4 regions of the Streptomyces vastus genome follow, and region 4 is predicted to be linked to each of the others. Evidence: riboswitches for the same ligand, from Rfam matches in the RefSeq annotation. Region 4 holds a riboswitch; each other region holds the start of a gene.
The links. Region 4 has a riboswitch for cobalamin ahead of ABD357_RS15175 (CbtB domain-containing protein). Riboswitches for the same ligand answer to the same signal wherever they lie in the genome.

Region 1: it holds a riboswitch for cobalamin, as region 4 does, so the genes downstream of both, ABD357_RS24645 (cobalamin biosynthesis protein) here and ABD357_RS15175 (CbtB domain-containing protein) in region 4, are expected to answer to the same signal.
Region 2: it holds a riboswitch for cobalamin, as region 4 does, so the genes downstream of both, metE (5-methyltetrahydropteroyltriglutamate--homocysteine S-methyltransferase) here and ABD357_RS15175 (CbtB domain-containing protein) in region 4, are expected to answer to the same signal.
Region 3: it holds a riboswitch for cobalamin, as region 4 does, so the genes downstream of both, ABD357_RS11750 (ribonucleoside-diphosphate reductase subunit alpha) here and ABD357_RS15175 (CbtB domain-containing protein) in region 4, are expected to answer to the same signal.

What each region holds. Positions count from the first base shown of each region.
Region 1 is NZ_BAAASJ010000059.1:59,264-61,455, reverse strand. Features, by position in the region: gene ABD357_RS24650 (cobyric acid synthase) at 1-222, opposite strand, end outside; gene ABD357_RS24645 (cobalamin biosynthesis protein) at 219-1,190, opposite strand; cobalamin riboswitch at 1,316-1,459, opposite strand; gene ABD357_RS24640 (hypothetical protein) at 1,553-1,774, opposite strand; gene ABD357_RS24635 (inorganic phosphate transporter) at 1,787-2,192, opposite strand, start outside.
Region 2 is NZ_BAAASJ010000125.1:349,343-351,534, reverse strand. Features, by position in the region: gene metE (5-methyltetrahydropteroyltriglutamate--homocysteine S-methyltransferase) at 1-953, opposite strand, end outside; cobalamin riboswitch at 1,096-1,326, opposite strand; gene ABD357_RS43945 (ArsR/SmtB family transcription factor) at 1,449-2,015, shown strand; gene ABD357_RS43940 (MFS transporter) at 2,012-2,192, shown strand, end outside.
Region 3 is NZ_BAAASJ010000026.1:23,686-25,877, forward strand. Features, by position in the region: gene ABD357_RS11750 (ribonucleoside-diphosphate reductase subunit alpha) at 1-927, opposite strand, end outside; cobalamin riboswitch at 1,072-1,212, opposite strand; gene ABD357_RS11755 (GNAT family N-acetyltransferase) at 1,302-1,808, opposite strand; gene ABD357_RS11760 (nucleoside hydrolase) at 1,882-2,192, opposite strand, start outside.
Region 4 is NZ_BAAASJ010000031.1:170,507-172,698, forward strand. Features, by position in the region: gene ABD357_RS15170 (histidine phosphatase family protein) at 26-595, opposite strand; cobalamin riboswitch at 706-868, shown strand; gene ABD357_RS15175 (CbtB domain-containing protein) at 906-1,139, shown strand; gene ABD357_RS15180 (CbtA family protein) at 1,165-1,929, shown strand; gene ABD357_RS15185 (acyl-CoA dehydrogenase family protein) at 2,105-2,192, shown strand, end outside.

The sequences.
Region 1 (2,192 bases), on a different contig from region 4:
GAGCGCCGTCGGCTCGACGCGTGCGGCCTGTGCCTGCATGGCCTGCGCGCGCCCGATCTCGGCGCCCTCGCGCGTGACGAACGAATTGAGGGACATGTTCTGCGCCTTGAAGGGCGCGACCTTGACACCCTGGCGCACCAGCCACCGGCAGATCCCCGCGGTGACGACGCTCTTGCCGGCGTCGGAGGTGGTCCCTGCGACAAGCAGCCCGCCGCCGCTCATGACGTACGCCCCTTTGCGCTCAGCCGCCCGTTGAGAAGCCGTGTCGTGAGGAGCCTTCCGGCCACGCACAGACCGAGGGCCAGTCCGCCCACCCGCTGCGAGAGGCGTACGGCCCGCTCGATGTCGTCGACCTGGACGGCCCGTCCGTCGCCGTTGAGTACCGGCCGGTGCTCAACTCGCCCGCCGTACGAGAGCCTTCCGCCAAGGCGCACGCCCAACGCCCCCGCGAACGAGGCCTCGACGGGCCCGGCGTTGGGGCTCGGATGCTTGGCGGCGTCGGACCGCCAGGCGCGTACGGCACCGCGGAGATCGCTGCCCGCGACGGTCGCGAGCACGGCGGTCAGCCGGGAGCCCGGCCATCCCGCCACGTCGTCGAGCCGCGCCGAAGCCCAGCCGTACCGCCGGTACTTGGGCGATTTGTGCCCGACCATGGCGTCCAGCGTGTTGACGGCCCGGAAACCGACGAGCCCCGGCACACCTGCCACGGCGCCCCACACCAGTGCGCCGACCACGGCGTCGGAGGTGTTCTCGGCGACGGACTCGACGACGGCCCGGGCGATCCCGTCGGCGTCCAGCGCCTGCGGGTCCCTTCCGCACAGGTGCGGCAGCCGCTCCCGGGCCGCTTCGAGGTCCCCGGCCGCGAGTGCCTCGCCGACGGCCCGTGCCTCGCGGCCGAGCGAAGTCCCGCCGACCACGGCCCAGGTGGCGGTGGCGGTCAGTGCGACGGAGGCGGTACGGGAGGTACGTACGGACGTGGCGGCGAGGGCCGCGAGGGATACGGCACCGCCTGCGCATACGGCGGTGTGCAGCGCGCCCCACCCACGGTGGTCCTGCCACAACACCCGCTCCACGGCGCCCGCGGCCCGCCCGAACGCGGCGACCGGATGCCCACGGCGCGGATCGCCGAGGAGCAGGTCACCGAGGAGGCCGGCGGCGGCGCCGTACGCGAAAACGCGATCGGCACGCATGGGGTCAGCCTGTCGCTACGTCAGGCAGAACCCTTTGGGTCCTTGAAACCCTCGTACTCGGCAAACTGATCCGCAACAGGCAGCCGCACATGGCGATATGTCCTCACTCAGGGTGTCCGCGCCCTGGTTCGACGAGACCGACGGCGAGAGTTCCTGGCTCCCGGGAAACTGCTTCCCCGGTGACAGTGGCGGGACCGCGCCGGACTCACACCGGCTTCCTCTTCTGCCGCCGTACTTGGCTCGGGCAGTCCACCACGCCCGCGAACCGCCGTCAACTTGCCGCTGACCTGCGAAGGGAGAGTGTGCTAAGGCCCACACGGGCGGGTGGGGTGCTGGACGTCGAAGGGTGGGGTGCGGGGACGTCAGGCCACGATCAGGTAGATGCCGTACGCGACCGCCGCCGTGCACGCCGTGAAGCAGGCGTACGCGCCGGTGGTCGCGAGGAGCGCGGAGTTGCCGTGGGCGGACGCCGACTCACGCCGGGAGAGGCCGGCGATGCCGAGGGTGAACAGGCCCACGAGGGCGACGGTGACGATGAGGCTGACTCCGAAGACGGAGCCGAGGGCTGCCCAGTCGATGTGCATGGTGTGGATTCCTCAGACCGTGGCGGTGCGGGTGGCGGGCTCGGCGTCCGGCTCTTCGACGGTGCCCGTCGGGGGCGGGGTGACGGCGGCGATGGCCGTGGTCACCACGTCGGGGGTCTCCTCTGCGCCGTCGCCCTCGTTGACGTTCGTGTGGTCGACCACCTCGCGGCGGGAGACGACCCAGATCGCGGCGCTGGACGCGATCAGGAAGACGGCGACGAACGCGGTGCCCCAGGTGCCGAAGGAGGTCACGTACTCCGCGATCGCGGCGGCCAGGGCCGCGGCCGGCAGTGTCAGGCCCCAGGCGACGAACATCCGGGTGGCGGTGGACCAGCGGACCACACCGCCCTTGCGGCCGAGGCCCGCGCCCATCACCGAGCCGGAGACCGAGTGCGTGGTGGACAGGGAGAAGCCGAGG
Region 2 (2,192 bases), on a different contig from region 4:
GTGGCCAGTGACCGCTCCAGGTCATTGATCCATACGTTGCGGCCGTCGACCACGCCCGCGACGAGCCGCTTGCCGGGCAGCCCGCCCACCGACGCGAGCGCGTCCAGGTTCGCGGCGGCCGGCCCGGTGGAGTCCATCGCCAGCCCCTCGACGGCGGACCGGGCGAGCACGGGCAGCGCCTCGCCCAGCCGGTCGAAATACGAGGCGACGAGCAGCTGCGGCCGGTCGGTGAGCGAGGTGAGATCGCGGTACGCGCGGGCCGTGGCGTTCAGGACGGCGGGGGACAGGTCCTGCACCAGCGCGGGCTCGTCCAGCTGTATCCAACTCGCGCCCGCCGCACGGAGATCGGCGAGCAGCTCGGCGTACACGGGAAGCAACCGGTCCAGGAGTGTGAGCGGCTGGAAGTCGGCCGGGGCGCCGGGCGCGGGCTTCGACAGGAGCAGGAAGGTGATCGGGCCGACAAGTACGGGCCGCGCGGTGTGGCCGAGTGCAACAGCCTCGCGCAGTTGGCCGACCGGCACGCGCGCGTCGGCCGTGAAGACCGTGTCGGGGCCCAACTCCGGTACGAGGTAGTGGTAGTTGGTGTCGAACCACTTGGTCATCTCCAGCGGCGCCACAGTGTCGGCACCGCGTGCCATGGCGAAGTAGCCGTCGAGCGGGTCCGCGTCGAAGGCGAGGCGATGGCGGGCGGGGACGGCACCCGTCATGACGACGGCATCGAGCACGTGGTCGTACAACGAGAAGTCCCCGGTGGGCACTTCGGAGATTCCGGCGTCGGCGAGCCATCGCCAGGCGTCGCGGCGCAAGTCGGCCGCGGTCGTGCGCAGCTGGTCGTCGGTGACTCGGCCGGCCCAGTAGCCCTCGATGGCTTTCTTCAGCTCACGGGACGGGCCCTGCCGGGGCCAGCCGTGCACGGTGGCACGGACCTGTGGGGTGGGGGAGGGGCCGGTCACGTTACTCTGCCCTTCGCGAGTCGCGGTGAGGATCCCGGGACGTCCGACGCGAAGGAACGGCAGATCGGCGAAGCCTGGTCACACGCTGCCCGCCTGCTCCGCCGGCCCTCCCACGAGGCCGCCGAGATCGCCGTACGCACCGGTGGCGCACGGGCAGTTGGCAGGTCTTCGGACTCGCGAGCTCGCCGTGCCCTCCGTACGAGGACACGACACCTACTGGCCGTCGCTTCCCGGATCCGTCGGGCGGATCCAGTGCGTATGACGACGTTCGTTCCCACTCACCGCTGCGGGGCAGTCCCGGATTCCCACCGGGTTCCCTCTTACGACGCCTCCCGCCTGGCGGACGGGGCGAACCAGCTGCTCGGACATCGTACGCACACAACGCGAGTGGAACGCGAGTCAGTTGTTGATGCAGCGTTGATGAAGAGACGCTCGCGAAGAAATGTTCGCGAACAAATCTTCCGGAAGGGTTGTTCGCGTTCTACGCTGCGCGTCATGGCGGACGACGGCACGACCGACATCACCCTCGACACGGCCGCGCTGCGCGTGCTCGCGCACCCCACGCGGCTCGCGTTGCTGAACCGGCTGCGACAGCAAGGACCCGCCACCGTGCGTCAGTTGGCCGCGCACTTCGAGCTGGACTCCGGCGCGGCCAGCTACCACCTGCGGCGGCTCGCGGCGGGCGGGCTGATCGAGGAGGACACGGAGCGGGGAACGAAGCGGGACCGGTGGTGGCGGGCCTTGCACCGGATCTCCGTGCACGATCCGGCCACGGCACCGGACTCCGCAGACAGCCGTGCGTACGCGCAGGCCTTGGCCCTGACTGACGGGGAGACCTTGCGCAGGGTGGCCGCCGAGGTTGTGCCGGTCATGCCCGACGAATGGTTCGGCGTCAGCGGCTTCATGAGCTACATGCTGCGTATGACACCCGGTGAACTTGACGCGATGAAGGGTGAGTTGTTGCGGGTGGTCGAGAGCTACCGGGAGCGCGAGCCCGCAGACGGGGCCGAACGAGTAGCCGTACAGCTGCAGTTGTTCCCGCTGCTCGCCGACGAGGCATGACTGCGCGGCCCGCCTTCCGCGACCCGAACGTCCTGCGCTGGCTGGGCGCCTACACCACGTCGGTCACCGGTGACGTCGCGTACTTCCTGATCCTTTCCTGGACCGCCATCCGCGCCGCCGGTCCCGCACAGGTCGGCGCCGTTCTCGCCGTCGGAGCAATACCCCGCGCCGTCCTCA
Region 3 (2,192 bases), on a different contig from region 4:
CGCGGCACCCTTGCGCCGGCCACCCTGGTTCACGGCGGCGACCGAGGCGTCGAGGGTCTTCAGGAACGGCACGATGCCGTTGGAGTGCCCGTTCGTACCGCGGATCAGCGCACCGCGGGAACGGATCCGGGAGTACGCGACGCCGATGCCGCCCGCGTGCTTCGAGAGCCGGGCGACCTGGTGGTAGCGCTCGTAGATGGAGTCCAGCTCGTCCTTCGGGGAGTCGAGGAGGTAGCAGGACGACATCTGGGGGTGCCGCGTACCGGAGTTGAACAGGGTGGGGGAGGAGGGCAGGTAGTCGAGGCGGCTCATCAGCCGGTAGAGCGCGGCGACTTCGTCCACGGAACGGGTGGTGTCGTCATCGGCCAGTCCGCTCGCCACGCGCAGCAAAAAGTGCTGGGGCGTTTCGATGACGTACCGGGTGATCGGGTGTCGCAACAGGTACCGGCTGTGGAGCGTACGCAGCCCGAAGTACCCGAAGCGGTCGTTGCCTTCGGGGTCGATGAGGCTGTCGAGGCGAGCCGCATGGATCCGTGCGAACTCGGCTGTGCGGTCGGCGATCAGGCCCTCGCGGTGCCCTGCCGCGACCGACTCGGAGAATGACCGCACGTCCTGCGAGGCGGCCTCGGCCGCGATGCTGATGTTCAGCAGCCGGGCGGCCAGCTTCGAATAGGCGGGGTCCTCGGAGATCAGGCCCGCGGCCGCCTCGGTGGCCAGCTCGCGCAGCTCCGCCCCGTCCGCATGGGCGGACCGGCCGCGCAGCGCAGCGGCAGCGACCCGGCCGGGGTCGGTGTCGGGGAGATCGGCGGTGAGGTCGGTCAGGGTCCGCAGCAACGCGGTCCCTGGTGTGTCGGTCTCGGCCTCGGCCCTGTCCTGCTGGTCCTGTGTCGCTTTCGCTGAGACCGGATCGGCCGGCGCGATGGTCACGTGGGGCTCTCCCTCGCTCGGTAAGGGGCCTGCGGGGAGAGGGTGGTTCGGGGTACACGGGCGTACGCGCTCTGCGGCAGCGGGACGCCGCGTCCACCGGCCCACTCCGCGAGGCCCGGACGTCATGGTCGCCCGGGCCGGATCGGCCTGGGCGCGCTGTCGGCAGGTCCTCGGACTGACGCTCGCGCACGCCCCGTCCCGAGGACGGACATGCACAAGTACACCGTTGCGGGACAGTTCCGGATTCGCACCGGATTCCCCTGCGGCGACAGCGAGCATGAGCATACATCTTGTGTTGGGCTTGGGAAGCGCACCCCACATGTTGTGTTGCGTGGTGGGCTCAGGCTGAAGAGCCGCGTGAACAGTGACGGCCTCTACAGCTCCAACTCGTAGGTCAGCAGTCTGATGTCGTCGAGGTGCGGGATCGGGTTCCAGTCGCGTTCCGGAGTGCGGGTGAAGCCGAGACGTTCGTAGATGCGATGGGCTGAGTGCATGGTGCGCTGCGTCGACAGGACGATGCGTACGCAGCCTTCGGTGGCCCGTGCGCGATCTGTGCAGGCGCGTACGAGCGCCTCTCCGACACCCCGGCCGCGGGCCTCCGGGGCGACGGCGAGCATCCGTATCTCGGCCTCACCGGGTTCCGCGATGTCGGCCATCGGTCCGCCGGAGGGTACGAACGTCACGCCGCCCAGCACGCGGTCGTGCTCGACGGCGACCAGCACCACGGCCGCGGCGGCCCGCTTGCCGACGTCTCGCAGCTCGCCCAGGTACTCGTCGCTTTCTCCGAAGTCGAGCAGGCCGTCCCCGAGATAGGCCTGTGCGGTGATCTCACCGAGGGTCTCGTACTCCTCCGGGGCTGCCCGCCTGATCGCGATGTCCATGCGGTGCAGTGTGCATCAGGTGTACGACAACGGCCCTGCGGTTTTCCCCGTACTGGATCTCAGCACGGGGGCCTCAGCCCACCCCTGGCCATTGCGGCAGCGTAGCCACGAAGTCCTTCACGAAGTCACGGGGTCCCGGGCCGAGGGCGACGCGGCCCGTGACGGCCCTGCGGGAGGTGAGGACGGGGGAGTCTGCGTAGTAGACCTGCTGTGCGGCTGAGGGGATGAACACGGTCTTGCCGCGGGTCAGTTCGCTCGCGGACTCGACGATGACCGCGCCCTCCGCGACGGTGATGAACGACTCGTCCGCGCACACGCCCACCGCGAGCGGATCGTGCAGCGGGCAGGCGTCGCCCCCGCCGTGGCGGCGGTAGGCGTCCATGT
Region 4 (2,192 bases):
GGGCCGCCGCCTGCCCCTCCGACTGTCAGCCGCCGAGCGTCCGGCCCACCCGTACGTTCCAGCGTCCGGCCCGCCCGCTGAGCTCCGTCGCGGTGAGCGGCGGTACGTCGATCCGCCAGAACGCCGCCTCCGGGGCGCCGAGCGCCCGTACCACCGCGGCCCGTACGATCTCCGGCTCGACGACGGCGAGGGTCCGGCCCTCGAACTGCCCAGCCACATCGAGCCACTTGGCGACCCGGTCGCACAACCCGCGTACGGATTCACCGCCGTGCGGTGCGTACGACGGATCCGCCAGCCAGCGTGCGACCGCCTCCGGTTCCCCGGCGCTCACCTCGGCCAGGCTCGCGCCGCGCCAGCGGCCGACGTCCAGTCCCGCCAACCCGGGCTCGTCCGCGGCGTCGAGACCGAGCGCGGCGGCCGTCTCGCGACAGCGCACGCCGGGGGAGACCAGGGCCCGGTCCACAGCGGGCAACGAACCCTCGGCCGCCTCCGCGAGCCGCAGCCCGGCGGCATCGAGGGAGCATCCGTCGTCGAAACGCGCCTCCCGCAAGGCAGCACTGATCGCTGGTGAGATCAACATCACTCGGCTGGTCATCGGCCCACTCTCGTACTCAAACGCCCGCTCAAAGCCCTTGCCCGCACCGGGAATTGGCGCGTGACCAGGGCAACGGCGCACGCTCCGGCACCGCGTGCGCCCTTGGCCGCCTCCCCGCTTCGCGATACGGTCTCGTCGATATTGACGACGGTTCGACGGAAGCCGGTGAGAATCCGGCACGGTCGCGCCACTGTAAGCCCGTACTGACCGCCACCCGCCAGGGGCGGTTCAGGCCGGGTAAGTCAGACCCGTGGCCGTCGTCCTGTGCACCACCAAGACGGGACGCGAGTTCCCCAGGAGGTCCTGCCACATGGCGCAGTCCATCGCTCAGCCGAGCGCAACCAACCCCGCCGCACCGGCCGCCGTGCCGGCCAAGCTGCCGATCGGCGCGATCGCCCCCTGGGCGGTCTTCTTCGGCATCCTGATGCTGGTCCTGCTCTACTTCGTCGGCGCCGAGCAGGGAGCCACCTCCCTGCTCTCCGGTGAAGGCGTGCACGAGTGGGTGCACGACGCCCGCCATCTGCTCGGCTTCCCCTGCCACTGACGGCGACGAGGAAGCGTACGAGCACATGGACTCAGCAACCGTCAGAAACCTCCTGGTGCGTGGCATGCTCGCGGGACTCGCCGCGGGCCTGCTCGCCCTGGTCGTCGCCTACTTCCTCGGCGAACCACGCGTCGACGAGGCCATCGCCTTCGAGGAGGCACACGCCCACGAGCACGGCGGCGAGGAACTCGTCAGCCGCACCATGCAGTCCACCGCAGGCCTGAGCACCGGCGTCCTCGTCTACGGCGTCGCGTTCGGCGGCATCGCCGCCCTCGCGTACTGCTTCGCACTCGGCAGGATCGGCCGCTTCGGGCCGCGTGCGAGCGCGCTGCTGCTGTCGACCGCGGGCCTGCTCGCCGTCTACGTCGTGCCGTTCCTGAAGTACCCCGCCAACCCGCCGGCCGTCGGCAACCCCGACACCCTCAACCAGCGGACCACGCTGTACTTCCTGATGGTCGTGCTCAGCGTGCTGCTGGCCGTCGGCACGGTAATCCTCGGCAAGCGCCTCGCGCCACGCCTGGGCAACTGGAACGCCACCCTCTCCGCGGGAGCCTTCTTCGTCCTCGTCGTCGGTCTGGCTTACGCGCTCCTGCCGTCCTTCAACAACGTCCCCGAGGGCTTCCCCGGCACCCTGCTGTGGCAGTACCGGCTGGCCGCCCTCGCGATCCAGGTGACGCTGTGGACGGCGTACGGCCTGCTATTCGGGTACCTCGCGGAGCGCATACTGGCTCCGCGTACGGCTGCCGCCCGGCGGGGGAGCGCCACACAGGCAACTCCCGTACCGCAGTGAGCAGTTGAGTCAAGAGATGGGCCCCCGGACAACCGGGGGCCTTTCCTTGTGCCATCCACTGTCACCCACTCCTGCGTGTTCCCAATTTCTGGAACACGTTCTACGGTGTGCGCCGTCAGGATCGGGCGGCCGGAGCAGCAGGCCAGTGGGAGCCCCGTGGGAGCCAGGAGGCGCCGTGCATCTCGAATACACGCCGGAGCAGCAGGAGTTGCGCACCGAACTGCGCGCCTACTTCACCGAGTTGGTACCGGAGGACGTGCACG